DNA from 3 places in the Streptomyces sp. NPDC001544 genome. Region 1 is predicted to be linked to each of the others. Evidence: riboswitches for the same ligand, from Rfam matches in the RefSeq annotation. Region 1 holds a riboswitch; each other region holds the start of a gene.
What was found. Region 1 has a riboswitch for cobalamin ahead of ACFY0F_RS02885 (prenyltransferase/squalene oxidase repeat-containing protein). Riboswitches for the same ligand answer to the same signal wherever they lie in the genome.
Positions count from the first base shown of each region.

Region 2: it holds a riboswitch for cobalamin, as region 1 does, so the genes downstream of both, ACFY0F_RS13685 (HoxN/HupN/NixA family nickel/cobalt transporter) here and ACFY0F_RS02885 (prenyltransferase/squalene oxidase repeat-containing protein) in region 1, are expected to answer to the same signal.
Region 3: it holds a riboswitch for cobalamin, as region 1 does, so the genes downstream of both, ACFY0F_RS36420 (cobalamin biosynthesis protein) here and ACFY0F_RS02885 (prenyltransferase/squalene oxidase repeat-containing protein) in region 1, are expected to answer to the same signal.

Region 1 is NZ_JBIAVN010000001.1:647,813-657,264, forward strand. It holds gene ACFY0F_RS02865 (ECF transporter S component) at 1-811, opposite strand, end outside; gene ACFY0F_RS02870 (ABC transporter ATP-binding protein) at 808-2,523, opposite strand; gene ACFY0F_RS02875 (CbiQ family ECF transporter T component) at 2,520-3,593, opposite strand; gene ACFY0F_RS02880 (SCO2322 family protein) at 3,580-4,230, opposite strand; gene ACFY0F_RS02885 (prenyltransferase/squalene oxidase repeat-containing protein) at 4,227-5,456, opposite strand; cobalamin riboswitch at 5,568-5,698, opposite strand; gene ACFY0F_RS02890 (phosphotransferase) at 5,761-6,426, shown strand; gene ACFY0F_RS02895 (DUF6924 domain-containing protein) at 6,481-6,954, shown strand; gene ACFY0F_RS02900 (nuclear transport factor 2 family protein) at 7,070-7,522, opposite strand; gene ACFY0F_RS02905 (MBL fold metallo-hydrolase) at 7,564-8,589, opposite strand; gene ACFY0F_RS02910 (aldehyde dehydrogenase) at 9,126-9,452, shown strand, end outside.
Region 2 is NZ_JBIAVN010000004.1:189,163-198,614, reverse strand. It holds gene ACFY0F_RS13720 (MIP/aquaporin family protein) at 1-779, opposite strand, end outside; gene ACFY0F_RS13715 (DUF4328 domain-containing protein) at 900-1,631, opposite strand; gene ACFY0F_RS13710 (FxLYD domain-containing protein) at 1,802-2,272, shown strand; gene ACFY0F_RS13705 (DUF6445 family protein) at 2,319-3,011, opposite strand; gene ACFY0F_RS13700 (DUF4142 domain-containing protein) at 3,197-3,994, shown strand; gene ACFY0F_RS13695 (alpha-amylase family glycosyl hydrolase) at 4,120-5,766, opposite strand; gene ACFY0F_RS13690 (ArsR/SmtB family transcription factor) at 5,829-6,203, opposite strand; cobalamin riboswitch at 6,284-6,469, shown strand; gene ACFY0F_RS13685 (HoxN/HupN/NixA family nickel/cobalt transporter) at 6,498-7,619, shown strand; gene ACFY0F_RS13680 (nucleoside hydrolase) at 7,616-8,584, opposite strand; gene ACFY0F_RS13675 (hypothetical protein) at 8,754-9,452, shown strand, end outside.
Region 3 is NZ_JBIAVN010000024.1:53,411-62,862, reverse strand. It holds gene ACFY0F_RS36425 (cobyric acid synthase) at 1-1,190, opposite strand, end outside; gene ACFY0F_RS36420 (cobalamin biosynthesis protein) at 1,187-2,128, opposite strand; cobalamin riboswitch at 2,229-2,369, opposite strand; gene ACFY0F_RS36415 (hypothetical protein) at 2,509-2,736, opposite strand; gene ACFY0F_RS36410 (anion permease) at 2,771-4,018, opposite strand; gene ACFY0F_RS36405 (class II aldolase/adducin family protein) at 4,169-4,837, shown strand; gene ACFY0F_RS36400 (alpha/beta hydrolase family protein) at 4,970-6,097, shown strand; gene ACFY0F_RS36395 (hypothetical protein) at 6,322-7,740, shown strand; gene ACFY0F_RS36390 (VOC family protein) at 7,754-8,167, opposite strand; gene ACFY0F_RS36385 (ABC-F family ATP-binding cassette domain-containing protein) at 9,162-9,452, shown strand, end outside.

The sequences.
Region 1 (9,452 bases):
CGAAGGTGACGGCCGTCTCGAAGGCCGCCCGGCGGGTGGCCCGGCGCAGCGCCCTGAGAAGCGTCGGCCCGAGCGTCAGGGTCAGGACGACCGTGCAGACCGCCCGGCCCAGGTCCCAGCCGAGGGAGGTGGCCAGGCAGTACGCGAGGAAGCGGGCCAGGTTCGCCGGGAGCGCCGCGTGCGGGTCGAAGGCGATGCCCGAGGCCAGGGCACCCATGAAGGGCCAGCCCGCCAGGTTCATCACCGTGCCGTAGGCGAAGGCGGCCAGGAATCCGTACGCGGCCAGCAGCACCGGCTCCGCCCGGCCACGCAGCCGGTCGGGGCCGGGGAGCAGGCCCGCGCCCATCGTGAACCACCCCATGGCGAGCATCTGGAACGGCATCCACGGCCCCACCCCGCCCGTGAGTAGTGCGGACGCGAACATGGTGACCGAACCGAGCACGAACCCGAAGCCCGGGCCGAGGACACGCCCGCTGAGCACCATGAGGAAGAACATCGGCTCGATACCGGCGGTGCCCGCGCCGACCGGCCGCAGCGCCGCACCGGTCGCGGCCAGCACCCCGAGCATGGCCACCGCCTTCGGCCCGAGCCCCGACTCGGAGATCGTCGCGGCCACGACGGCGACGAGAAGCAGGAGCAGTCCCGCGAAGAGCCAGGGCGCGTCCTGCGCGTGGGCGCCGAGCTGGGAGCCGGGCGGAGCCAGGAAGGGCCAGCCGAAGGCGACGACACCGATCGCGCCGACCAGGACGAGCGCGGCCAGCGAGCGCGGGCCGAGGCGGACGGGGCGGACGGGGCGGGGCCGACGCGTCATGCGAGCGCCTCGCGGACCTGGGCGACCGTGAGCCACGACTGCGGGGCCAGGATCTTGGTGACCTGGGGTGCGAAGGACGGGGACGACACGACGATGCCGGCCGTCGGTCCGTCGGCGATCACCTCGCCGTCGGCGAGCAGCACGACCCGGTGGGCGATCTCGGCCGCCAGCTCCACGTCGTGCGTGGCCAGGACGATCGCGTGCCCGTCGGCAGCCAGGCCCCGCACCACCGTGACCAGGCGTGCCTTCGCCGCGTAGTCCAGACCCCGGGTCGGCTCGTCCAGCAGGAGCAGCGGCGGGCGCGCGGCCAGTACGACCGCCAGGGCGAGCGCCAGCCGCTGCCCCTCGGAGAGGTCCCGGGGATGCGTGTCGTCGCCGATGCCCGGCAGCAGCTCCGACACCAGCGCACGGCACGTGCCCGGCGCGGCCCCCGCGTCCCGGTCGGCCGCCGTGCACTCCGCGCCGACCGTGTCGGCGTACAGCAGGTCCCGTGGCTCCTGCGGGACCAGTCCGACCCGGCGCACCAGCTCGCGGGGCGGGGTGCGGTGCGGCACGGCGCCGCCGACCTGCACCGATCCGGCGGACGGTGCGACCAGGCCCACCAGCGCGGAGAGGAGGGTGGACTTTCCGGCGCCGTTGCGGCCCATGAGGGCGACCGTCTCGCCGGGGGCGACGGTGAGGTCCACGTGCCGGAGCGCGTCGACGCCGGCCCGGCGGACGGTCAGGGAGCGGACTTCGGCGGCCGTGGGCGGCGCGGGCTGCTCGGGGGCACGCCGGAACAGGCGGCGGGCTGCGCGCGGCGGGGGAGCGGGGGCCGTGGCGGCCGGTGCCGCGTCGGTCGGTGTTACGTCGGGTGGTGTCGTGCGGGTGGGTGCCGCGTCGGTCGGTGTGTCCCGCCCGGTGAGCCGGTCCCGCAGCCCGTCCGCCCGCCGTCGCGCGTCCCGCACCGTCAGCGGCAGCGGGCACCAGCCCGCCAGTCGGCCCAGGTCCACGACCGGCGGGTACACCGGGGACACCGCCATCATCTCGGCCGGGGTTCCCAGGAGGGGAGCGGCGCCAGGAGCGGGAAGCAGCGCGACCTTGTCGGCGTACTGGACCACGCGTTCCAGCCGGTGCTCCGCCATCAGCACCGTCGTACCGAGGTCGTGCACGAGCCGCTGGAGGACGGCGAGGACCTCCTCCGCGGCGGCCGGGTCGAGCGCCGACGTCGGCTCGTCCAGCACGAGCACCCGGGGGTGCGGGGTGAGGACCGAGCCGATGGCGACCCGCTGCCGCTGGCCGCCGGAGAGCGTGGCGATCGGCCGGTCCCGCAGGCCGGCCAGGCCCAGCAGGTCGAGGGTCTCCTCGACACGGCGCCGCATCACCTCCGGAGCGAGCCCCAACGACTCCATCCCGTAGGCGAGTTCGTCCTCCACGGTGTCCGTCACGAAGTGCGCGAGCGGGTCCTGGCCCACCGTGCCCACCACGTCGGCGAGTTCACGCGGCCGGTGGGTACGGGTGTCCCGGCCGGCGACCGTGACCCGGCCGCGCAGGGTGCCGCCGGTGAAGTGCGGGACCAGCCCGCTGACCGCCCCCAGCACGGTGGACTTGCCCACCCCCGACGGGCCGACGAGAAGCACGAGTTCGCCCTCCGGCACCTCGAAGTCCACTCCCCGCACGGCCGGTTCGGCCGCCCCGTCGTACGTCACGGAGACATCCTCGAAACGGATCACGACGACTCCTCGGGAACGACGAAGGCGGGGAGCAGAGCCAGGAGTACCGCGGCCGCGGGCCACAGCGGAAGCCCGGGTGCGGTCAGTGGTACGACACCGGGGTGCAGCGCGTCGGGGGCCCGTACGGAGGCGAGGGCCAGCAGCGCGGCGACGGCCGCGCCGGACCCGGCGACCAGCCAGGCCCGCGCGTTCCAGGCGTCCGGGCGGTAACGGGTGCGCAGGGTACGGCGGCCTCCGAGGCGCAGGCCCAGGAGGGCCAGGGCGACCGAGGCCGGCAGGACCGGCAGCCCGTACGTGCCGCCCTCGGCGGTGAGCAGGCCGTACGTGCCCGCGCAGACGCCGAGCAGACCGCCCAGGGTGAGGGCGGCGGTGGTACGGCGGATCCGGGCGGGGACGTCGGCGCTGCGGCCGTAACCGCGGGCGTCCATCGCGGCGGCGAGCGCGACGGACCGCTCCAACGCACCCTCCAGCACCGGCAGTCCGACCTGCAGCAGACCCCGGACGCCGCGGTCCGGTCGGCCGCGCAGCCGGCGGGCGGCACGCAGCCGCTGGGCGTCGGCGATCAGGTTCGGCGCGAAGGTGAGGGCGACGACCACGGCCACACCCGTCTCGTACAGCGCGCCGGGCAGGGACTTGAGGAGGCGGGCCGGGTTCGCCAGGGCGTTCGCCGCGCCGACGCAGATCAGCAGCGTGGCCAGCCGCAGGCCGTCGTACACCGCGAACAGAACTCCCTCGGCGGTGACCTCGCCACCCAGACGGATGCCCTGCGCCCAGTGCGGGAGCGGGACTTCGGGGAGGCCGACGAGTACGTGCGTGCCGGGAACGGGGGAGCCGAGCGCCACCGCGAACACCAGACGGATGACGAGGACGGCGAGAGCGAGCCTGGCGAAGGCGCCGTAGGAGCGGGCCCAGGGAGCGGTGCCGCGGTGGGTGGCCACCACATAACCGGACGCCGCCACGAGGAGCGCGAGGAGCAGGGGGTTGGTGGTGCGGGTCGCCGCCGTGCCCAGGCCCAGCGCCCAGAGCCACCAGGCACCAGCGTGCAGCGCGGGTGCGCTACGCGCGGCCACGGCGCCTGGCCCGCCATATCGCCGCCACGCCCAGCAGCACGACCACGCCCACGCCCACCGGCAGACCCACCGACGGGCCTTCCTGCGGTGTGCTCCCGGCCGGCTTCCCGGCGGATTTCCCGGCAGGCTTGCCGGCGGTCACCTGCTCCCCGCACCCCTTGCGGGGATACCCGGCGATCGCACACAGCAGCGCGTTCGCGTCGTACCGCAGCGGTCCGGCCGCGGCGGCCAGCGCGTCCGCCGTCGTCCCGTCGGCGGAGACCGCCGCGCAGACCGTCCGGCGGGCCGGCGGGGTCTGGCCGGAGGGGGCGTCGGAGGACGTGCCGAAGTCCAGGACCAGGGCGATGCGCTTCTTGCCCGGCCGGGCGGGCGACTTGCCGCAGATCGCGTCGAAGTCCGCGGTGCCGCGCGGACGCCGCGCGGAGGCGGAGTCCTCGCTCACCGCGAACCGGAAGCCCTGCACGTCGCCGTCGGCGGGACGCGCGGTCGACGGGCCCTGCGTGGCGTACGTCCAGTGGTCGCCGGTGCGCTCCCAGAAGGACCAGTAGCGGTAGCCGGTGGCCCGGGCCTGCCCCGCCGACGCCACGCACAGGAGGGCGGCCAGGAGCAGCGCCCCGGCACGGCGGACGCCGGTCACAGCCCCTGCTTCCTCTTGCGGCCGCTGAGCAGGAAGCCGATGCCGATGCCCGCGACGAGGCCGGTGCCGACGATCCACCACAGGCTGGTGCCCGAGTCGTGCTTCGCCGGCTTGGTCTCGCCACCGGTCGTCCGTGCCTTCGCCGTCTGCGGCGCCGGTCCCGTCGCGTCGAGCGCCCGCACCAGGTCCGTACCGCCGAAGTCGCGCGGGTCGGCGCCCATCGCGTGCGCGGCGAGGATCAGCTCGGCGTAGGCGGCGGGACCGGACTGCTTCGCCCACTGCGCGGCGTTCTTCTCCAACCAGGCGTAGGGCTTGCGCGCCTGCCTCGTCCAGCCCTGTGCGGCCAGGGCGACGACCGCGTCGGCGGTGTTGCCGTAGTCGGGCTGTGGCTTGGCGCCGGGGAGGCTGGAGGTGAGGTGGCCGGTGTCGTGCGTCTGGTCCGACAGGTACGCGGCGCCGTTGCGGGCTGTCTCCGGCGGGGTCAGCGGCTTGTCCGAGTTGGCGCAGACGTAGCCCTCCTCCGGCGCCTTCCCGGCCTCCGTCGCGAAGCCCTTGCCGAGCGCGCCCAGCACGCCGGCCGCCGTCGCGTCCGCGTTGGCCGACAACCTGCCCTTCTTGTCCGGCTGGTAGGCGAGGGCGCCGCCGCCGTCCTCGTCGCAGGGGATGGACCACTTGGCGAGCAGTTCGGCCGGCGTGCTGCCCCCGGTGCGCGGCTGCAGAGGGTCCTCGCCGGCCGCCGCGAGCGCGCCGACGACGACGGAGGTGGAGTTGGTGTCGCTGGGCGAGCCCGGCGCGTAGGGCCAGCCGCCGTCCTTGTTCTGCGTCTTCTTCAGCCAGACGACGGCCCTTTGGACCTCGCCGCCGTGCCCGCCGAGCGCGTGCAGGGCCTGGACGGCGGCGGCCGTGCTGTTGGTGTCGGCCTGAGCCTTGGTCGCCTCGCACGACTTGGCGGGATCCGGACGGTAGGTGGCGAAGCCTCCGTCGGCGCACTGCTGCCCGACCAGCCAGTCGACGGCCTCGGCGGCGGGCCGGACGCCGACCGTGCGCTGGGCGAGCAGCGCGAGGGACTGCCGCCACACGCCGTCGTACTTGGGGTCCGTGCTGCCGTACAGCCCCTTCGGGCGCGCACTCGACGGGGAGGGCGACGGCGACGCGGCCGTGGCGGGCGCGGCTGCGGCCATGACACCGACGGCGGCGATGGCCGCGGCGCTGCGGCGGACGTTCATGGGCGGTTGCTGCCTCTCCCTGGGGAGCGCGGGCAGCACGGGACACCCCGGGCGGCTCGGCTCCGTAGACCTCGACGGTGCCGTGCGCGCGGCGGGCCGCCGACGCACGTGAGTTGGTCAACGTCCGTACGGGGGAGTCCGGCTCACCGCCGACGGCGGCTCACGGTTGCGGGTCAGCGCCGGAATTGCACCGGCTTCCCCCCGTACGGGTGTGATGACGACCGGGTCACTCTACCTGGCGGTGGGCGAGGCCCGAGAGGAGCCTGTGGGCCGGGGAGGCCGGCACGGTCGGTAAGGTCGCGCCATGCTGTCAACGGGGAGACTGCTGGGTTCGGGCCGGTCGGCCGATGTGTACGAGATCGACGAGGCGTGGGTGCTGCGCCGCGACCGGGAGGGCTGGGGCGACGCGGCCGCCGAGGCGGGGGTGATGACGTACGTGCGCGAGCACGGCTACCCGGTGCCCCGCGTCCGGCCGTCCGGCTCCCGCACCGACCTGGTGATGGAGCGGCTGTCCGGGCCCACGATGCTGGCCGCCCTCCTGGACGGCTCGCTGGGCGCGGCGGAGGCCGGGACCGAACTCGCCGCGCTGCTGCGGCGGCTGCACGCCGTTCCCGGCCGGGACGCGGCCGACCCGGGCACCCGCGTCCTGCACCTGGACCTGCACCCCGACAACGTGATGCTCACCCCGGACGGCCCCCGGGTGATCGACTGGACCAACGCCGAGGACGGCCCGCCCGGCCTCGACTGGGGCATGTCCGCGGTGATCCTCGCCCAGGTCGCCGTCGGCGACGAATTGCTCGCCGAGCCGGCCCGCGCCATGCTGGCCGCGCTGCTCGCCGACCCGTCCGGGCTCACCGAGCCGGGCCTGACGGAGGCGCGGCGACGCCGCGCGGCCAACCCGACCATGAGCGCGCGTGAGGTGGAACTCCTGGGGGACGCTGAGGAGTTGGTGCGAGCGTTCGGCCGTTGACGCCCCCGGATGCCGCTCGGCTGTTCACCCGTCGCGCACTGAGGAGAAGGGCGTATGAGAGCGTTGCCCGCCGTCACCGGCCGTGACGAGTTCGACGCCCTGGTCGTCAGGACCGACTACCACGACGACCAGGCCTGGCGGGACGTGACGGCGGCGCTGACACGACCCTCGGGAGACAGGCCCCCCGAGGCAAGCGTCCACCTCGTGGACGATCCGGCCTGGGCAGGTGCGACCGTTGACGAGGTGCTGGACGCGGTCCGCGCCGACGAGAACCTGCCCGTGGTCTTCGTCGCTGACGGGACGACCATGCGGGCCGAGACCCAGGCGTTGCTGGCGGTCACCACGCTGACGCCGGAGGAGTGCGTGGACGAGGAGGACTACGAGCAACTGACCGAGTTCGGCCGTGAGTTCCGCACCGTTCCCGCAGGGGTCCACGACGTCCATGCCAACCTGAGCATCGGCAATCTGGGCTTCGAGGAGTACGCCGCATGGGCCAACGATGATCCCGAGGGGATCTACCGGGCCTGAACAGGGCTCAGGAACGACGGGTCCGGAGCCTGGTCATGCGCGCCCCGCGCATGACGCGGTGGCGGATGCGGACGCGGACACCGGTGCCGCCAGGGTCTCGGACCAGGCGGCCGGTTCAGCCGACCGCCCGGGGCGTCGGACCCCCGAAGGACAGCACGAGGACCCGGCGCTCCAGCAGCCACTCGCCCCCGACCCTGCGGAAGGTGTCCTCGTAGTTGCCGACCTGGACCGGAGGCCCGGCCGGGACGATGCCGCCGGTGTGCCCGTCGACCCGGTACGTCGAGAAGTACGAGACGCCGGTCGCGGTGTCCGGGGAGGTGACGGTGACGAGGACGTTCGACATCAGCCGGCGGGAGAGCCGGTCGGCGGGCCGTGAGCCGAAGTACTCCCGCAGCGCCTGACGGCCCACGGACCGCCGCCCGTCCCCGGGCGGGGGCCACTCCCAGCTGCCGTCCTCGGTGAACAGCTCGGCGACGGAAGCGGGTTCACCGAGGTCGAGACGGTGGACGAAGGTGTGGATGACGCGCTCGCAGGCGCGCTCGGCGAGGAGGATCTCCAAAGGGCCCATGGGCCTGTCTACCATCAGCGCCCTCGACCGGACGACCGAAATCAGACCGCCACGTACGCCACCGGCTCACTCCCCGCCACAGCCTCCGCCCGTCCCTGCTTCACCAGCCGCCGCAGGTGGGCCTCCGCCTCGGAGACCGCGATGTTCCTCGATCCGTACGGGATCTGGTCCCAAGGACGGTTCCACTCCATGCGCTCGGCCACCTGCCAGGGCGTGAGCGGCTCGGCGAGGAGGGTGAGCAGTCCGGCGAGCCGCTCCTCGTGGTGCGCGAGCAACTGCCGTACGCGGGAGGGCGCGTCGGGGAAGGCGTACTGATGGGCGGGGAGAACCTCGGCCGGGGCGAGCTCGCCGACCCGCTCCAGCGAGGCCAGGTAGTCGCCCAGCGGGTCCGTGACGGTGGCGTCGTCGGGGTCCTCGTACAGACCGATGTGCGGGGTGATCTCCGGGAGCAGATGGTCCCCGGAGAAGAGCCGGCCGCGGCCGGGGAGCCGGGCCGGGTGGTCCTCTTCCAGGTGCAGGCAGACGTGGCCCGGCGTGTGGCCCGGCGTCCACAGGGCGCGCAGGCGGCGGCCGGGTAGGTCGAGGAGCTCACCGGGCACGATCTCCCGGTCGGGAAGGGCGGGGGAGAGACCCGGCAGGGTCCGGCGGTGGGCGGTCCGAAGCGGGGCCACGTGCTCTTCCGGTGCTCCGGCGGCCGTGAGCTTGGCGGCCATGTACGTGTACCAGCGCTCGGGGCGGGTCCCCCGCGTACGGCGGACGATCGCCGCGTCGGCCTCGTGCATCGCGACCCACGCGCCGGAGACCTCCCGCACCTGTCCCGACAGTCCGTGGTGGTCGGGGTGGTGGTGGGTGATGACGACCCCGTACACCTCCGCGACCGGGACGCCCAGCGCCGCCAGGCCCGCCACCAGGGTGTCCCAGGACGCCGGGTCGTCCCATCCGGTGTCGATCAGCACCGGGCCGCGGTCGGTGCCGACCGCATACACCAGCGTGTGGCCGAGGGGGTTGTCCGGAATCGGCACCGCTATCGACCACACACCGCCGCCGTGCTCGAACGTCTTCGTCATCCGCCCTCCGCCCACCACACCGCCCACGGCCACCGCCCACTATAACTAGAACTGGTTTCAGCGAGTGCTCAAGTCGACTGACTCTGGTGGACTTTGGGCTGGCTTACGCTGATCTTCGTGCTACGGGGGCAGCTACCTCTTGCAGTGCTGACAGGCTGTGAGTCCCTGTTGCCTGGCCTGCTCCTCGGGCATCGACTCCTGGCCCAAGTAGGTTTCCCGCTTGCCGTTCAACGATGGGCAGTTGGTGTCAGTGTGGTACTTGGTTCTGTTGTCGCCGATGCGTACGTGGACAGTGCTCATGAGACCTCTCGAGTCGATTCCTGACGCCGTGTGAGCCGGGACTGCCGGGAAGCGGCACATCTTGCCGTACCGCCGCCCCTGGGCGGAAGCGCGACCACACCTTCCGAACCCGCCCCTGATCGCCGGGAAACCCCTGGTCAGGGGCATTCTCGTCTTCTTCCGTGGACTAGTTTGACCAGAACTGATATCAGTTTCTGAAACAGCGTCAGATACGGTGCGGCGGGAGGCAGTCGGCCATGACCGAGCTCGTGGAACACGGACAGCTGTTCATCGGCGGGGAGTTGACCGATCCCCTCGGCAAGGACGTCATCGAGGTCGTCTCCCCGCACACCGAGGAGGTCATCGGGCGTGTGCCGCACGCCTCGCGTGCGGACGTGGACCGGGCCGTCGCCGTGGCGCGCCGGGCGTTCGACGAGGGGCCCTGGCCGCGGGCGACGCTCCAGGAGCGGATCGAGGTCGTCACCCGTATCAAGGACGCGATCGCCGCCCGGCACGAGGAGATCGCCCGGGTGATCTCCTCCGAGAACGGCTCCCCGTACTCGTGGAGCGTCCTCGCCCAGGCG
Region 2 (9,452 bases), on a different contig from region 1:
AACCATGGACCGTCCCCCGGCAAGGCCAGACTCTGCCAGCCCGCGAGCCAGGTGAACAGGCGCGGGCCGAAGTCACGGGCGGGGTTGATGGCGTAGCCGGCGTTCGCCCCGTAGGACATGCCGACGGCGGCCACCACCAGGCCGATCACGAACGGCCCCAGGTTGGCCTGCACCGCCGTGTTGCGCAGGTCGATGACGGCCACGACGAACATCACCAGGAAGGCGGTGCCCACGATCTGGTCGATCAGCGGCCCCCAGACGCCACCGTTGAAGTACGGCGCCGGGAAGGTGGCGAAGATCGAGAACGTGGCGAGTGTGTGCCCGTTGGTCTTCGGCGGTTTCGAGGCGGCGTCGAAGGCGTTGATCGCGTCGTGATAGACGGCGAAGACCAGGGCCGCACCAGCGAAAGCACCCACCAGCTGCGAGAACCAGTACGGCAGGACCTTGGCCCAGGGGAACTTGCGGCGCACCGCGAACGCCAGCGTCACCGCCGGGTTGATGTGCGCGCCGCTGACGCCTCCGGCCACGTAGATACCGAAGACCACGGCCATCGCCCAGCCCCAGGTGATCAGCAGCCAGTCTCCGGCGGCGAGGAAGATCGTGGTGGGCGTGGCGGCACGGCCCGAGCCGGGCAGCGCCGCGACGGCCATCGCGACAACGCCGGCACCGAACGCGATCAGTACGAAGGTCCCCAGGAACTCCGCCATGCACTCGCCCAGCAGTCCGGCACGCCGTCTGAGCATGGATGGTTTGATCAGGGGAGGGATTTCCACAGCCATGTCGGCCCCCTCAGTGAGAGCATCCGGCCATATGACCGATCACGAAACCGGTCATAACCCCATGGTTGCGCATGAATGCGTCAAGGGACACCGGAGGCTCTCCGGGCGGCCGTCACGCCGTCACGACACGGCCACGGTCTCCGCCGCCGCGCTCCCCGGGCCGCCGGTCAGGGCCGCCAGGCGCTCCCGCTGCACCGCCGAGACGGCCCGCACGACGAAGGCACCGGCGATCGCCGCGCCCACGACCGCCGCGTCCGCGGCCAGCAGCGGCCAGACCTCGGTGTAGGCGCGCTCGATGATCTCGTCGGTGGAGTCCTCGTACAGCAGGCCGACCCCGCTGAGCATCCCGAGCAGCCACAGCCCCCACCACACGTTCAGCGAGCGCGGCAGGGGCCGCCCGGGGGCACTCTTCTCGTAGACGTCCACGACGATGCCGCGCGGCACCCACAGGTTCATGATCGGCAGGATCCAGCCCAGGTAGACCCAGATCCCCGAATAGCGCGGCGGCTCGGCCGACAGGACCCGCGCGTCGTCGCGGACGCGCCACAGCCAGGACAGGAACGCCAGCACGCAGATCAGCGTGGCGCCGCCCCCCAGCGCGTTGACGACGTGGTACGAGTCCTCCAGCCCCGTCAGCGTCCGGTGCACACCGTCCCCCTGGTCCGGCGGGCCCGAGGCGGGCTCCCCGGCCAGGAACAGCCGCACGTGCCACACCGCCCGGGCGGCCCAGGCGGCGCCCGCGAGCAGCAGCCCGCCCACGGCACACCGCTCCACCGCCCGGCCCGGTCGCGGACCGGCGAATCGCTCCGTGCCGTCACGGTAGGCGTCGTGTTCGTCGTTCACCCTGGGCATCCTGTTCTCCGTACGCACATTTTGTTTACGCCATGTCAGACGCAGAACGATGCGCCATGGTCACGGACGACCACGGGGTTGTTACGCCGTACGGATGGCCGGGCGTGCGCACCCGCGGCCCCGGTCCTTGACTGGACAGGAGAACGGCGGGGGCCACGGACGGAGGCGGTATGACGGGTCTACGGACAGGCGCGGCACTGACGCTCGCCGTATGCCTGGGCGCCGGGCTGGGCGGCTGCTCGAACAGCAACGGCGGCAGCCCCTCGTTCGCGGTCAGCAAGGCGGCGTCCTACGCCTCGCAGGGCGCGTCGGCGCTGGCCTCGGCGACCGCGGAGGCGGGGAAGCGGCTGGACGACGTGAAGAACGGTGTCGACGCCAGGGCCGCGGTGCGGCTGGGCACACCGGCCGCGACCTCCGACGGCCATATGGCGGTCCAGGTCACGGCGGACAACACGGCGGACGCCACCAAGTCCTTCGCCGTCCAGGTCGACTTCAAGGACGGCAGCGGCAACCTCCTGGACACGACCGTCGCCACGGTCGCGAACGTCCCCGCCGGAAAGTCGGGCAAGGCGACGGCGCAGAGCCACCGCACACTGTCGGGACAGGTGAGGACGGAGGTGGCGAGGGCGCTCCGGTACTGAGCGGCCGGGCCTGCGACCGGGATTTGAACGGCCGGGCCTGAGCGGCTCAGGCCATCCAGAAGAAGACCGCCGTCATCCGCTTCTCCTCCAGCGTCCGGCCACAGTAACCGGTCGCGCTGTGCACGAGGTTGGCGTTGTAGAGGAGCAGGCGGTTGTACCGGTGCGGGACGCGCACGTCCTCCTCGAAGGCGTCCGGTGCCACGAAGCGGGTGCCGAGGGCCTCGACCAGGTTGTTGTGCGGGGCCTGGACGACGTTGCCGCCGAGGCGTCCGCCGGGCAGGGACTGCCGGTAGAAACTGGTGCCGCAGTCCTTCGGCACGCCCGGGTTGAGATACAGCACGGCCGCGTACCGGCACAGCGCGCGCGAGTCGGTGTGCGGCCGGGGCTCGCTCTCCCCCGCGCCCACCACCTGCACGCAGTTGTGGTTGAGGGTGCCGCCGCCGGGCGCCCGCTGCACCCACAGCTCCTTGGCCCCGGTGGCCTTCTTCACCAGCCGCTCGATCCGCCCCAGTTCACCCGGCTCCAGCCCCGGCATGGCGCGCAGCCCCGGCCAGGTCTCCTGCGTGTACGGATATCCCTCGACCCAGTCGTCCTTGGCGAGACACCGCTGCCGTACGGCGTCCACGTCCGGCAGGACGTCGTCCAGGACCCAGTAGTCGCGGCCCTTGGTGGGCTTGCGGTAGGGGAGAACGGGGAGGGATGCGGCAGCCCTCGCGGGGTGCCCGGGTCGCGGTGGCATGGACATGCGGCGAACGTACAGTCAGGTTCGCCCAGGCTCTCCCACCGGCCGGTCAACGTTCGGTCAACCACCGGCCCGACAGGTTTTACCAAAAACATTGAGTGCCGACGCTTCCGTCTCCGTACTCCTGTGCGTCCGAACCGCTCGTCCGCGCGAGCGGTTACCCCTACCGGGCAGGAGGCACGGTGCGACTTTCGCGTAACGCGACGGGAACTCTCTTCGTGGGCGGAGCCATGGCGGTGACCCTCGTGGCGCTCGTCTACCCGAGCATGCTCGGGGTGAGCACCGTCTCCTCCGACCAGTCCCGCATCATCGCGAACACCCAGTGGGGGCCGCTGACCGAGGGCGACCGCGACTTCGTGGTGAAGGTGCGGGCCGCGGGGCTGTGGGAGTACCCGGTCGGTCAGATCGGTCTGCAGAAGGGCCAGTCGCCCGCGGTCAAGACGGCCAGCGAGCACCTGATCGACGGTCACGCCGCGCTGGACGTCACCTGCCGCAAGATCGCGCCGTTGCTGAACATCACGTTGCCCAACGTGGCCAGCCCCCAGCAGGAGGGCTTCGTCACCCAGCTGAAGAGCGACACCGGCAAGCAGTTCGACGTCGACTTCGCCAACATCCTGCGGATGACGCACGGCTCGATCTTCAACGGCATCGCGAAGATCCGCTCCACCACCAAGAACTCGCTGGTGCGCGCCCTCGCCGACCAGGCCAACGACACGGTCCTGGACCACATGACGGTCATGGAGAAGACGGGCGACGTCGACTTCGACACGACCCTCAACACGCAGACGAACCCGCCGAAACTGCCGGCCTCCGACGTGACCCCGCCGAATCCGCCGGCCGGGCAGCCGGAGGTGGTGCTCACCGCGCCGCCCACCGAGACGTCCACTCCGGTGGACCTCAGCGGACTCCTCGGCGGCTCGGCCGCCGGCGGCGGAGCAGGCGCCGGCGCTCCCGCCAGCCCGAGCCCGTCGGCGGGCTGAGCACGGCCTAGGTGTGCTGTCCCGGGAGATCATGCCGCAGACGCGGGGCTTGGCACGCTCGGCCCCGCTCACCAGCGCCGATGAGGCACCGCCCGTGCCCTGCGACCTGGTCCGCCGGACAGGCCCTAGCCGAGCCACACCGTGGTGTCCGGCGGCAGGCTCCCTCCGTCCGGTAGCGGCGCGCTGCTCAGCAGCGGCTCACCGGGCGGCAGGGGGACCGCCTCGGCCGAGAGGTTGGTGACGCACCGCCAGCCGTCCGAGCGGGCGAAGTCCAGGACGCCGGCGGGCGCGTCCGGCGCCCAGGTCAGCGACTCCCCCTCGAGGAGCTTGCGGCGCAGGCGCAGCGCCCGGCGGTAGAACTCCAGGGTGGAGCCCTCCACCCCGTCCTGCGCCTGCACGGCGTACGACGCGAAGACCGGTGGCTGCGGCAGCCAGGCACCCCCGGAGCCGAAGCCGTACGACGCTCCCCCGGTCGTCCACGGCAGGGGCACCCGGCAGCCGTCGCGGCCCTTGCGGACGTGCCCGGTCTGTTCCCAGATCGGGTCCTGGAGGACCTCGGTGGGCAGGTCGGCCACCTCGGGCAGGCCGAGTTCCTCGCCCTGGTAGACGTACGCGGACCCGGGCAGGGCCAGCATCAGCAGGGTCGCCGCCCGCGCCCGGCGCAGCCCAGCCGCCTCGTCGATCCGCGGCGCGTGGCCGCCGGAGAGCAGCCAGGCGTTGTCGTCCGTGCCGGGCGGCAGCATCAGGCGTGAGGTGTGGCGTACGACGTCGTGGTTGGACAGCACCCAGGTGGCCGAGGCGCCGACCGTACGGGCCGTGTCCAGGGAACCGGTGATGACCCCGCGCAGCACCTCGGCGTCCCAGCCGGCCTGAAGGTACTCGAAGTTGAACGCCTGGCCCAGTTCGTCCGGGCGGGCGTACAGGGCGCGGCGGGCGTCCGGGACCCAGGCCTCGGCGACCGCGGTGCGGGGCGGGGTGTAGGCGTCGAAGATCTTGCGCCAGTCGCGGTAGATCTCGTGTACCTCGTCGCGGTCCCAGTAGGGATGGCTGCCGGGCGACAGGTGCGGCAGCGCGTCCTCGCCGGTCGCGCCGATGTCCCCGACGTCGCGCAGCGGACCGTCGAGGTCCTTGGCCAGGCCGTGGGCGACGTCGACGCGGAAGCCGTCGACGCCCCGGTCGGACCAGAAACGCAGGGTGGTGCGGAAGTCGGCGCGGACCTCCTCGTTGCCCCAGTCGAGGTCGGGCTGCTCGGGGGCGAACAGATGGAGGTACCACTGGCCGTCGGGGACCCGCTGCCAGGCGCTGCCCCCGAAGACGGACTGCCAGTCGGTGGGCGGGAGTTCGCCCCGCTCCCCGCGTCCGGCGCGGAAGACGTAGCGGTCGCGGGCGGCGGAGCCGGGGCCGGCGCGCAGGGCCTCCTGGAACCAGGGGTGCTGGTGGGAGGTGTGGTTGGGGACGATGTCGACGATCACCTTCAGGCCCAGCCGGTGGGCCTCGGCGACCAGGGCGTCGAAGTCGTCCAGCGTGCCGAGGCGGGGGTCGACGTCCCTGGGGTCGGCGACGTCGTAGCCGCCGTCGGCCAGTTCCGACGGGTAGAAGGGGCTCAGCCACACGGCGTCGACGCCCAGCGCGGCCACGTGGTGCAGACGCTCGGTGATGCCCCGGATGTCACCGAGCCCGTCACCGTCGGCGTCGGCGAAACTGCGGGGGTAGACCTGGTAGATGACGGCCTGGCGCCACCAGTCGGGATTCCTGGACGAAAGGTCGGTCACAGCGGCTCCCTCGGAGAGGACGACGGAGGCAATCCTGTCCACATCGCCGGGAAAGCGAAACTTCAGGACAGGTCGACGATGCCTCCGTCGGCCGCGCAGTGCTTCAGCAGCCCCCGCACCTCGGCGTCCACCACCCGGTACCTGACCACCCGCCCCTCCTTCTCGCCCTCCACGACCCCCGCCGCCCGCAGCAGCCGCAAGGCCTGTGAGACCGCGGGGTCGTTCATCCCGGTCGCGATGGCCAGGTCGGACACGGCGAGCGGCCCGGTGCGGTGCAGCGCGAGCAGCAGCGCGAGCCGCTTGGCGTCGGCGAGCAGGGAGAAACGGTCGGCCCAGGTGCGCACATGACCTGGTTCGCCGATCGCGGCGATGGCGTCGCACACCCGGTGGCCGTCGATGGTGCGACGGTCCGCGCGGTCGGCAGGCACGAGATGCATGACGCCATAGTGGCAGGCGCCGTTCTGTGATCTTTCATACCTGCGCAGGTACGCAGCTATGCAGGAAACCGCTCGCACCCCTACGGTGGGCACGCCGTGGTGCTCGGGAAGTCGATGCGATGTCGACGCGGCCCTCGCCACTGTGATCGGGGAGTTCCCGTCCCGTCCGGCACCCGCCGGGCCACTGGTCGTACGACCGGGAAGGCAGGGACGGCGGACGCAACCACCCGTAAGCCAGGAGACCGGCCACGGCAGCTCACGAAGTGATCCACGAGGTGCTGGAGCGTGAACCGGATGACCCTGCCCGTGAAGACCGACCCCCCGACGACGGTGCCCGCCTCCTTCAGGTGGCGGCGCGAGGACACGCTCAGGACGGCCGGGCTGCTGGTGGTGATCCTCGCCCTGCACGTCGTCGCGTTCGGCATCCTCTTCCTGCTCGTCGTCCCCGAGCACTACAAGGTCGGCACCAAGGCGTTCGGGATCGGCCTGGGCATCACCGCCTACACCCTCGGCATGCGGCACGCCTTCGACGCCGACCACATCGCCGCCATCGACAACACCACCCGCAAGCTGATGGCCGACGGCAAGCGCCCGGTGTCGGTGGGCTTCTGGTTCGCACTCGGACACTCCAGCGTGGTGGTGGTCCTCGCGGCGCTGATCGCGGGCGGCACCCAGCTCGCCGGCAAGGTGATGAACGAGGGCTCGCGCACCCACCAGGTCCTCGGCTTCATGGGTACGACGATCTCCGGCACGTTCCTCTACCTCATCGCCGCCCTCAACCTGGTCGCCCTGACGGGCATCCTGCGCGTGTTCAGGGCGATGCGGGCCGGCACGTACGACGAGAGGGAACTCGAAGCCCACCTGGACTCCCGGGGGTTCATGAACCGGATCCTCGGCCGTCTGACGAAGTCGGTCTCCCGCCCCGGCCAGATGTTCCCCCTGGGCTTCCTCTTCGGCCTCGGCTTCGACACGGCGACCGAGGTCACGCTGATGGTGATGGCTGGCTCGGGCGCGGCGGCCGGCCTGCCCTGGTACGCGATCCTCTGCCTGCCCCTCCTCTTCGCCGCCGGGATGAGCCTGTTCGACACCCTCGACGGCACGTTCATGAACTTCGCCTACCAGTGGGCGTTCTCCAACCCGGTGCGCAAGGTCTTCTACAACCTCACCATCACCGGGCTGTCCATCGCCGTCGCCTTCTTCATCGGCACCATCGAGCTGGTCGGCGTCCTGCACGACAAACTCGACCTGCGCGACGGCCTCACCGGCTGGATCGCGGACCTCGACCTGGACAACGTCGGCTACATCATCGTCGGCCTGTTCGTGGTGGTGTGGGCGGCGGCCCTGACCTACTGGAAGGTGGCCCGGGTGGAGGAACGGTGGGGAGCACCGACGCCGGCCCCCGCCCCGACCGACTAGGGCCGCTCCACGGTCTCCAGGTACAGCTTCACGAACCGGTCGACGTCCACCTCCAACGCCACGTCCAGCAGCGCCTGTTCGCGGACGCCCTCGTGGATCTCGGACTCGCCCGGGCGGGGGCGGCGGTCGACGACGGTCTGGCCCCGGGCCGGGCCCGGGGCGAGGGAGACCTCGACGGGCAGCCGGCGGGTGGTGATGCCCTCCGGGTCGGCGACCGCGCAGACCGCGCCCGCGTCACCGAGACCGCCCGCCGCCTCGGCCTCGGCGGGGCCGCCCTGCGCCGTCGGCCGGTGGGCGAGCAGCTCGCCGGCCAGCCGGGTGCCGGGCTCGGCACTCGCCCGCAGCCGCCGCACCTCGACCCCGGGTACGACGACCTGGTGGAAGACGTCCAGCCCGTACATGGTGATCGGCACCCCGGCGGTGAGCAGGATCGCCGCCGCCTCCGGGTCGTGCCAGACGTTGAACTCGGCGACGGGCGTGGCGTTCCCGGTGGCCACGGCCCCGCCCATGAACACGATCCGCTCGATGTTGCCGGTCACCTCCGGATGCGCGCGCAACAGCAGGGCGATGTTGGTGAGCGGGGCCGTCGGGACCAGGGTGACCGGGCGGGGCGAGGCGAGGATCTCGCGGTGCAGCAGCGTCACCGCGTCCACGGCGGCCGGGGCCCGGGTCGGCGCGGGCAGCCCCAGGTCACCCATCCCGTCGTGGCCGTGCACATGCCGTGCCGAGCGGGCCGGCTCGATCAGCGGCCGCTCGGCCCCCCGCGCCACCGGGACGTCCGGCGCACCGGCCTGCTCCAGCACCGTCAGGGTGTTGCGGACGACCCCGTCAACGTCCGTGTTCCCGGCCACGCACGTCACCGCCCGCAGATCCAGGTCCGGGTGGCGGACGGCGAACAGCAGGGCCAGGGCGTCGTCGACCCCTGTGTCGCAGTCGATGATCACGGGTATGGGCTGACCGGTCACGGCGGACTCCTTCTGTCGTTCCGCCCCCAGGATCAACCCCGGACGGGGCCCGCGTCACCGGGGAAGCGGGGGTCTGGGGTCGGCAGCCCCCGGCGGTGCCCTGGGCAGCCCCTCACCCGGACGGCCCGGACCGCTGGTGGACCGCCGGAGGCAGTGGTGCCGTGAGTACATGCCCCGCCCCTCGGTCACCCGCCGCCCCGCCGCCGTCCTGCTCACCGCGGCCACGCTGCTCAGTGCCTCCTCCTGTCTGGTGCGCACACCGGACCAGGCCCGGGACCCGGTGGCCACCTCGGCGCTGACACCGGACGCGCAGAACGGCCCCGACCCCGCCCTGACCGGCGCCCAGGCCCGCTCCGCGCTGGTCGGCGAGGCCGATCTCGGCGCGCCGTGGGTGCCGTCCGAGGGGGCGGCGACCTGGCGGGACGGGATGCTGAAGGCGACGACGAACGCGGCGCCCGACTGTCAGCGGTTGCTGGAGGCGCTGTACACCGAGGAGCTGTTCGGTTCGCCGTGGGGCAGCGAGGCCGCCGTGACCGCCCTGGACGACACCGACGACCTCGCCCAGTTGCGCTACCAGGTCGCCGCCCACCGCCCGGCGGACGTGGACCGCGCGCTGGCCTGGCTGCGGACGCTGCCGGGAAGCTGCGGACAGTTCCTGGCGACGACCACCCGCTCCGGCGCCGAGGCCGTCCAGGTGGAGGAGCTGCCGCTGCCGGCCGTCGGGGACGCCCGGCAGGGACTGCGGATCACGCTGACCGGCGAGGCCGGCACGGACGGCGACGCGCCCGTGCTCAGCGTGGACCTCGCCGCGGTACGCGTCGGGGACCAGTCGATCGTGCTCACGCTCGGCGCACCCGGCACCGTACTC
Region 3 (9,452 bases), on a different contig from region 1:
ATCTCGTACCCCTCGACCGGCTCGCCGAGGGCCTCGCCCACCGGCCGGGTGAGGGTCTTCTCGCGGGCGAACCGCACGCGGACGGGGAGGACTCCGAGCCCTTCGACCTGACCGACGCGCGACTCGACCTCGTCCTCGATGTGCTCGCCGAGGATCTGGAAGCCGCCGCAGATCCCGAGGACCGGCCGTCCTTCGGCGGCTCTCCTGCTGATCGCCTGCGCGAGCCCGCGCTCCCGCAGCCACTGAAGCGCCCGCACGGTCCCGCGCGTCCCCGGGATCACCACGAGGTCGGCGTCCGCGAGCTCCTCCGGCCGGTCCACGAACCGCACCACGACACCCGGTTCGGCGGCCAGCGCGTCCACGTCGGTGAAGTTGGACATCAGCGGGATCGCGCACACGGCGACCCGCAGCACGTCCTCGCCGACGGGCGGGGCGGTGTTCGACTCGCGCACCGTCCCCCGCAAGGACACCCTCAGTCCGTCCTCCTCGTCGATGCCGAGCCCGTGCCGGAAGGGCAGCACGCCGTACGTGCGCCGTCCGGTGAGCCCCTGCAGCATGTCCAGGCCGGGTTCCAGCAGGGAGACGTCACCGCGGAACTTGTTCACCAGGAACCCGGCGACGAGCTCCTGGTCCTCGGGCGACAGCAGGGCGACCGTCCCGAAGAAGGAGGCGAACACACCCCCGCGGTCGATGTCGCCGACGACGAGCACGGGCAGCCGCGCGTTCCGCGCGATGCCCATGTTCACGATGTCCGTCCGGCGCAGATTGATCTCGGCGGGTGAACCGGCCCCCTCGCAGATCACCGCGTCGTACGTGCCGCGCAACTCCTCCAGGCACTCCAGCACGGTCCCCAGCAGCCGCTGCTGCCGCCCGCCGTGATAGCCGCGCGCGCTCAGCTCGCCCACCGGCTTGCCCAGCAGCACCACTTGGCTGCTCTGCTCGCCGCCCGGCTTGAGCAGCACGGGATTCATCAGCGCGGTCGGCTCGACACGGCACGCCTGTGCCTGCATGGCCTGCGCCCGCCCGATCTCCGCGCCCTCCCGCGTCACGAACGAGTTGAGGGACATGTTCTGCGCCTTGAACGGCGCCACCTTGACCCCCTGCCGCACCAGCCAACGGCAGATACCGGCGGTCACGACGCTCTTGCCCGCGTCGGAGGTGGTACCGGCGACCAGGAGGCCCCCGCTCATTTCCCACGTCCCTTCACAACGGCGCGCGCGGCGACGGTGACGCCGAGCGCGAGCAGACCGACCCGCCGGGAGAGCCGTACGGCCCGTTCGATGTCGGGCACGGCGACGGTGCGTCCCTCCTGGTTCAGCACCGGCCGGTGCTCCACCCGCCCCCCGTACGACAGGGTTCCGCCCAGCCGCACGCCGAGCGCCCCCGCGAACGAGGCCTCCACGGGCCCGGCGTTGGGGCTCGGATGCCTGCCGGCGTCGGCCCGCCAGGCCCGTACGGCTCCGCGCGGGTCGCCGCCCGCCACGGTCGCCAGGGCGGCCGTCAGCCGTGCCCCCGGCCATCCCGCGAGGTCGTCCAGCCGCGCCGAGGCCCACCCGTACCGCCGGTATCTGAGGGACTTGTGCCCGACCATGGCGTCGAGGGTGTTGACGGCCCGGAAGCCCAGCAGCCCGGGCACCCCGCCGAGGGCGCCCCAGACCAGGGCCCCCACGACCGCGTCGGAGGTGTTCTCCGCGACGGACTCCACGACGGCCCGGGCGATCCCGTCGGCGTCGAGCGCCTGCGGATCCCGGCCGCACAGGTGCGGCAGCCGCTCCCGGGCGCCCTCGACGTCCCCGGCCTGAAGCGCACGCCCGATGCGCCGGGCCTCACGGGCGAGGGAGGTCCCGCCCACGACGGCCCACGTGGCGGCGGCGGTCAGCGCGACGGAGGCGCTGCGGGAGGAGCGTACGGCCGCGGCGGCGACGGCGCCCAGACCGGCGGCGCCACCCACGCAGGCCGCGGTGTGCAGTGCGCCCCATCCCCGGTGGTCACGCCACAGCACCCGCTCCACGGCGGCGGCGGCCCGCCCGAACGCGGCGACCGGATGCCCGCGGTGCGGATCACCGAGCAGGTGGTCGCCGAGGAGGCCGGCGGCGGCGCCGTACGCGAAGACGCGATCGGCACGCATCGGCTCAGCCGGCCGTGGGGTCGGGCAGCGACCTGGTGCTGTACCTCAACGGCCGAGCGAGCATGGCGATATGTCCTCACTCAGGGTGTCCACGCCCTGGTTCGACTAGACCGGCGGTGAGAGTTCCTGGCTCCCGGGGCTTCCTACCCCGGTGACAGTGGCGGGACCGCGCCGGATTCGCACCGGCTTCCTCTCCTGCCGCCGTACATGGCTCCGGAAGTCCACCACGGCCCCGGAAGAGCCGTCAACTTGCTGTTGACCTGCACGGGGAGAGTGTGCTGAGGCCCACACCGACGCGGTGGCGGACGGTACGGCGGCATGCGAAAGGCTCCTCCCCGAGGACTTCGGGGAGGAGCCTCGATGCCTTGTTCAGGCTTTGATCAGGCTTTGTGCATGATCAGGTAGATCCCGTAGGCCACCGCCGCCGCGCACGCCGCGAAGCAGACGTACGCGCCGGTGACGGCGAGCCCGGCCGAGTCCCCCTGGGCGGCGGCGCGCTCGCGGCGCGAGAGGCCGGTGACGCCGAGGGTGAACAGGGCCACCAGGCCGACGGTGACGGCGAGGCTGACGCCGAAGACGGAGCCGAGGGCTGCCCAGTCGATCTTCATGTCGGAACTGCTTTCTCTAACCGGGTGCCCGGGGTCAGACGGTGGCGGCCGGCGGGGTCGCCGGGTCGGCGGCGACGCGTGCCGCCGGGGACGGGATCGTGCTCGACAGGTCCTCGGCCGGCACGCCCACCGGGGGCGGGGTGACGACGGCGATCGCGGTGGTGACCACGCCGGCCGGCTCCTCGCTCTCGTTGACGTTGGTCGCGTCGACCACCCCGCGGCGGGAGTACTTCCAGATCGCGGCGCTGGAGGCCACGAGGAAGACCAGTACCAGCGCGGTGCCCCAGTCACCGAGACCGGTGACCGACTCGGCGAGCGCGCCGACCAGCGCGGCGGCCGGGAGGGTGAGCGCCCAGGCGACGAACATCCGGGTCGCCGTGGACCAGCGGACCACACCGCCCTTGCGGCCCAGGCCCGCGCCCATCACGGAACCGGAGACGACATGCGTGGTGGAGAGGGAGAAGCCGAGGTGGGAGGAGGCCAGGATGGCCGTGGCCGCGCTGGTCTGGGCGGCGAAGCCCTGCTGCGGCTGAAGCTCCGTCAGGCCCTTGCCCATGGTGCGGATGATGCGCCAGCCGCCGATGTAGGTGCCGAGCGCGATGGCGAGACCGGCGGAGAGGATCACCCAGGTGGGAGGGTCGGAGTCAGGGGCGATGGAGCCGCCGGCGACCAGGGCGAGGGTGATGATGCCCATCGTCTTCTGCGCGTCGTTCGTGCCGTGGGCCAGGGACACCAGGCCGGCCGAGGCGATCTGGCCGACGCGGTAGCCCTTGCGGGTGGCCTCGCCGTCGGCGTTCTTGCCGATGCCGTAGGAGACCCGGGTGGCGAGCATCGCCGCCACGCCCGCGACCACGGGGGCCGCGACCGCCGGGAGCAGCACCTTGGTGACGAGCACGTCGCCGTGGACGGCGCCCATGCCGGCGGAGGCGACGGTGGCGCCGATCAGGCCGCCCATCAGGGCGTGCGAGGAGCTGGAGGGCAGCCCCACCAGCCAGGTCAGCAGGTTCCAGAGGATCGCGCCGACCAGGGCGGCGAAGATGACCTCGGGACGGATGCCGCTCTCGTCGACGAGACCCTTGGAGATCGTGTTGGCGACCTCCACGGAGAGGAAAGCGCCCACAAGGTTGAGCACGGCGGACATGGCCACCGCGACCTTGGGCTTGAGCGCGCCGGTCGAGATGGTGGTGGCCATCGCGTTGGCGGTGTCGTGGAAACCGTTCGTGAAATCGAACGCGAGAGCGGTTACCACCACTATCGCGAGGATCAGCGAGAAGCTTTCCATTTACCCAGGCAATCGTTCGAAGTCATTGGTCGGTTGACCGTAGGCAACCTGGATGAACGGAAGGTGAACTGAGATAGGCGTCGAGGTGTCGGAAACGCCTGGTGAAGGACCTGAGTGGGGGTGCGCGCCACGGATGGCAGGATCACCGCCATGGCTGAAGAGAGCAGAGGCGTACGCGAGGCCGAATCGCGGGCCTGGGAGGCGCTGGTCGCCACGGCCCGCCGGACCGTGGCCGACGGACTCGTGGTCGGCACCTCCGGCAACGTGTCGGTACGCGTCGGCGACACCGTGCTGGTCACACCGTCGGGCGTCCCCTACGACCGGCTCACGCCGCACGACGTGACCGGCGTCGACCTCACCGGACGCCAGGTGCTCGGCACGCTGGTCCCCACCAGCGAACTGCCCATGCATCTGGCCGTCTACCGCACCACCGACGCCGGCGCCGTCGTCCACACCCATGCCGTGCACGCCACGGCCGTCTCCACCCTCGTGACCGAACTCCCGGCGGTCCACTACATGTCCGGCACCCTCGGCGGCCCGGTCCGGGTCGCCCCCTACGCGACCTACGGCACCGAGGAACTGGCCGAGAACATGCTCCGTGCCCTCGCCGACCGCTCCGGCTGCCTGCTGCAGAACCACGGCACGATCACCTACGGCGCCGGCCTCGACCAGGCCTACGACCGCACCGCCCAGCTCGAATGGATGTGCCGCCTGTGGCTGACGGCCTCCGCGGTGCCCGGGCTGACGCCGTCCCTGCTGACCCCGGAGCAGCTGGCGGCCGCGGGGGAGAAGCTGCGCGGGTACGGCCGGCGGAGGTGAAGGGCGACGGCCACCCACTTGGTCCCCGCCCACGGGGATTGAAGGGCGCCCCGCGCTGGAACCCGGAAGGACATGTCACCCCGACCCTTCCTCCCGCTGGCCGGTAAGGCGGCCCCCCGGGACACTGGACCCGTGCGCACCGTCACAGCGGCGGCCTCGGCCGTCACCGCGGTCCTGGCGGCCGGCGCGGCCGGCGTGGCCGTCGGCCGGATCGCCAGCGACGCCGCGCTCAAGGCGGCGCCCGGCAGACCGCTGCCCACCGAGCCCCGGCTCACGGTGCACACCGTGACCGCGGACCGGCTCGCACTCACCCGTGACCTGGCCTCCCTGCGTCCCGGCGCCTACGGCCTGGCCGGCGACGGTTCACACGCCGTCGTCGGCCCCGTCCTGGAAGCCGCGGCGCCCTCACCCGACACTGTCGTACGCCGCCTCGAACGCGTCACCCACGGCACGCTGGAACCCGGCGACCAGGTGTGGCTCACCCCCAACCTCTACGTCGGCAACCCGGACGCCGCCCTCGGCCTCGACCACGCCGACGTGGACGTGCCCGGGGAACTCGGCGCGCTGCCCGCCTGGTTCGTGCCCGGCGCGCGGGACACCTGGGTGATCGCGGTGCACGGCCTCGGCACGACGCGGGAGCTCCCCATGAACGTCATGGGGTTCCTGCACGGTCTGCGTCTCCCCGTACTCGCCGTCTCCTGCCGCGGCGACCTCGGCGCCCCGCGCCCGCCGGACGGCCTGAACCACCTCGGGGAGACCGAATGGCGCGACGTGGACGCGGCGATCCGCTACGCCGTCCGCCACGGCGCCCGACGCGTCGTCCTCCACGGCTGGTCCACCGGCGCCACCATGGCCCTGCGCGCCGCCCTCCACTCCGCCACACGCGACCGGGTCTGCGGACTGGTCCTGGACTCGCCGGTGCTGAGCTGGGAGGCCACGCTGCGCGCCCTGGCCGCGGCCCGGCGCACGCCCGACTTCCTGCTGCCGCTCGCCGTCCGGGCCGCCCAGGGCCGCGTCGGCCTGCGCGCCGAGCGCGCCGCGGAAAGTGCCGACCCGGCGCGGCTGACCGTGCCCACCCTGCTGATCCACGGACCGGACGACGCGGTGGCCCCCTGGGAGTTCTCCCGCCGCCTCGCCGCGCGGCGCCCCGACCGGGTCACCCTGCACACCGTGCGGGACGCCCCGCACGGGGCCATGTGGAACGCCGACCCGAAGGGATACGAGGAGGCCGTACGGCGGTTCCTGACGCCGCTGATGTGAACGCCGTCGGCGGGAACGCCGCCGGTGTGCACACCGACCGAGCCATGCCGACCCGCTGCCGCGACGCGGGGGCTGACGTCCCGTCCGGCCGTTCCGTTCAAGGCCGTACCACTGGCCGGAACCGCCCTCCTCGGCCCCCGCCGGAGCCGGTGCGTTGGCCCACCCCGTCGCCCGCGGTGACATTCCGTTTGGGTTTTCGGACCGTCAACCGGAAGACTGCACCCGTGACGTCCCGTATCCCGCGCGACTCCAGGCTTCGACTCGTCCGACCGCGACCCCTGGCCGCCGCCCCCCGAGCGATGAACCAGCGGCGCTCGCGCCGCCCCGCACCCCGCCCGCCGGAGGGCACGCCCGCCCCCGCCGAGCTGGCCAGGATGGCGCGATCCCGCCTGGCCGGCGCCGCTCGCGTGGCGCACTGGGCCGACGCCGCCCTCGGCCCGGGCCGCGACGGAGCGACCGCGGACGGCAAGGCCACCCTGTCCGCGGCGACGGCCGAAAGCGCCGCCGCGGATCTGGGCCTGACCGCCGCTCAGGTCCGGGCGGACTGGGACACCGCCCGCCTCGCCGGCCTCGTGGAGGTGCACGGCGACAGCGCACGCCCCGGCTGGCGCCTGCGCGCCTGGGACCGCGACGACAGCGCCGTCCTGCGCGGCTGGGTCGCCCTCTTCGACGCCTGGTCGCTCGCCTACCCCGAGCCCGCGGAGCACGAGGCCGCCGCCGTCGCCGAGGTCGTCTCGGCCATGCCCCAGGTGCTGTCCTTCCTCCAGCTGTCGGCCGGTCCCGTCCCGGTCGAGCAGCTCCTCGACCTGCTCCAGCAGCGGGTCACCGAACTGCGCACCGAGCGCTGCGAGATCTCCTACGGGCCCGAGCCCCGGCCCGTCACCGGCGCCGCGCCCGCCGCCGCCCGGCCGGCGCAGCCCGCGCCCGACCTCGCACCGCTGCTCGACTGGGCCCTGCACGCCCTCGCCTCCGTCGGCGCCCTCACCTACGGCGACGGCCAGGCCACGCTCACCCCGCTCGGCAGCTGGGCCGTCTGGGTCAAGCTCGAGCAGATCTGCGTGGCCGCGCAGAGCCCCGCCGGGAACATCGAGCAGGGCGCCGAGGACATGCTGCGCGGCTGCTCCCAGCTCCGGCCCAACGCGGCCCGCGCCGAATACCGCGCCTGGCTCGCCGCCCGTCCCGTCGGAAGCGCCGTCACCGAGCTCATCGACGCCGCCCGCGGCGAGGACGCCCTGCTGCGCGGCCTCGCCTTCGAGGCGCTGCGTGTCGTCGGCGCCCCGGCGGAGGCCGACGTGCGCGCCGTCCTCGACGAACCGACGCTCAGACCGTACGCGCTGCTGTGGCTCGCCGAGCACGACGGCGTGGACCCGGAGGACGCCCACGAGGTCCTCACCCGCGAGGAGGCCACCTGGCTGTGGGTGGACACCGCCGCCGCCGTCGCCGACCACGGAGAGGCGCCGTTGCTCGTCCGCCATCTGGAGTCGGCGGTGCAGCCCACCGTCCCCCAACTGCTGGACGAGGTCCGCGCGGTCGGTCACCCGCGCACGGTGCAGGTCCTGGTGGCCCTCGCCGCCGCGCACCCCGACCCCGCCCTGGCCAAGGCGGTGCGGCGGGCCGCCTTCCAGGTGCACACGGGGGGATGAGACCGGGCGGGCGTCAGGCCCCGATCTCGGGGGCGTACGTCCCGAAGCTCCAGATGTTGCCCTCGACGTCCCGGGCCATGTAGTCCCGGGAGCCGTAGGGCTGGTCGGTCGGGGGCACCAGGATCTCCGCGTCGTGGTCCACGGCGCGTCGGTGGTGGGCGTCGACGTCGTCCACCACGACGTACACCCCCGTCGGGCCCGCGTCCCCCATCGCCTCCGCGAAGACGCCGTCCCGGCCCTTGGAGCCGACCATCACCCCGCCGTTGCCCTGCACCAGCTCGGCGTGCAGCACCGTGCCGTCCTCGCCCTCGTACACCGACAGCTCGCTGAACCCGAAGGCCTCCGTGAGCTGCCTGATCGCCGCCTTGGCGTCCGCGTACAGCAGCGTCGGATAAACGGTCGGCCGACCACCACCCGTGCCCGCCATGCCCACCACTCCCTTCCACGTCCGTTGTGCCCGGCTTGCCCGTTCAGTCTGGCACCGCCTTTCCCCGGCCGGGGGTTGCGGTGTGGACCGCCGGCCCGGTTCCTGCGAGGGGGATATCGCCCCCGCCGCCCCTACCCATCCCGACCCCAGGGGCTCCGCCCCTTCAACCCCACCGGGGGACTCCGTCTCCCCGGCCCCCTGCGGGGCTGCGCCCCTGCGCCCCGGGCTGGGGCCTTGCGGGGCTGTGCTCCTGCGCCCCGGGCTGGGGCCTTGCGGGGCTGTGCCCCTGCGCCCCGGGGGGCGTGCCTCTGGTCTCCTGCGGGGCTTCGCCCCTGCACCCCGGGGGGTTGCACTTCCGGTCTCTTGCGGGGCGTCGCCTCTGCGCCCCAGGGGCTGTGCTCCTGGTCTCCTGCGGGGCGCCGCCCCTGCACCCCTGGGGGCTGTGCTCCTGGTCCCCCTGCGGGGCTTCGCCCCCGCACCCCGGGCTTTCGCCCCCGCACCCCGGGCTTTCGCCCGCGCACCCCGGGCTTCGCCCCCGCCCCGGGGGCTGCGTGCCCGGACCCACCCACGCCCTGGGGCCGCGCGCCCCCACGCCCGCCGGGGGCTGCACCCCTACCGCCTGCTCCGGCCTGGAAGGCCAAGGTTCGGACGCCGGCGCCGGGTCCTGCCGGTGGGCTCGCGGCCCTGGGCCTACCGTGCGCCCTCGCCCGGAGGGCCACCGCGCCCTCGCCCGGAGGGCCACCGCGCCCTCGCCCGGAGGGCAACCGCGGGCGTGCCGTATGTCACGCGGGTGTCCTGCTCTGCGTACGGCTCAGGGACCGCGCAGGTCGTCGCGGTGGACGGCCTGGGCCGACGGTGGCCCGAACACTCGCACGCAGAAAAAGTGCTTGCCCCGCCCCGTTAGACTTCTCCCATGGCCATTCTCCTCGCGCATTAGACGGCGGGAACGTCCTCAGCCGCCCACCCGCCACTACCTCCGCTCTGGAGTCTGTCCGTGATCTCCGCCTCCGGTATCGAGCTGCGCGCCGGTGCCCGCATCCTCATCGAGAACGCCACCTTCCGCGTGGCCAAGGGCGACCGCATCGGCCTGGTCGGCCGCAACGGCGCAGGAAAGACCACCCTCACCAAGTGCCTCGCCGGCGAAGGCATCCCGGCCGCCGGCACCATCACCCGCTCCGGCGAGGTCGGCTACCTCCCGCAGGACCCCCGCACCGGCGACCTCGACGTCCTCGCCCGCGACCGCATCCTCTCCGCGCGCGGCCTCGACGTACTGCTCCGCAAGATG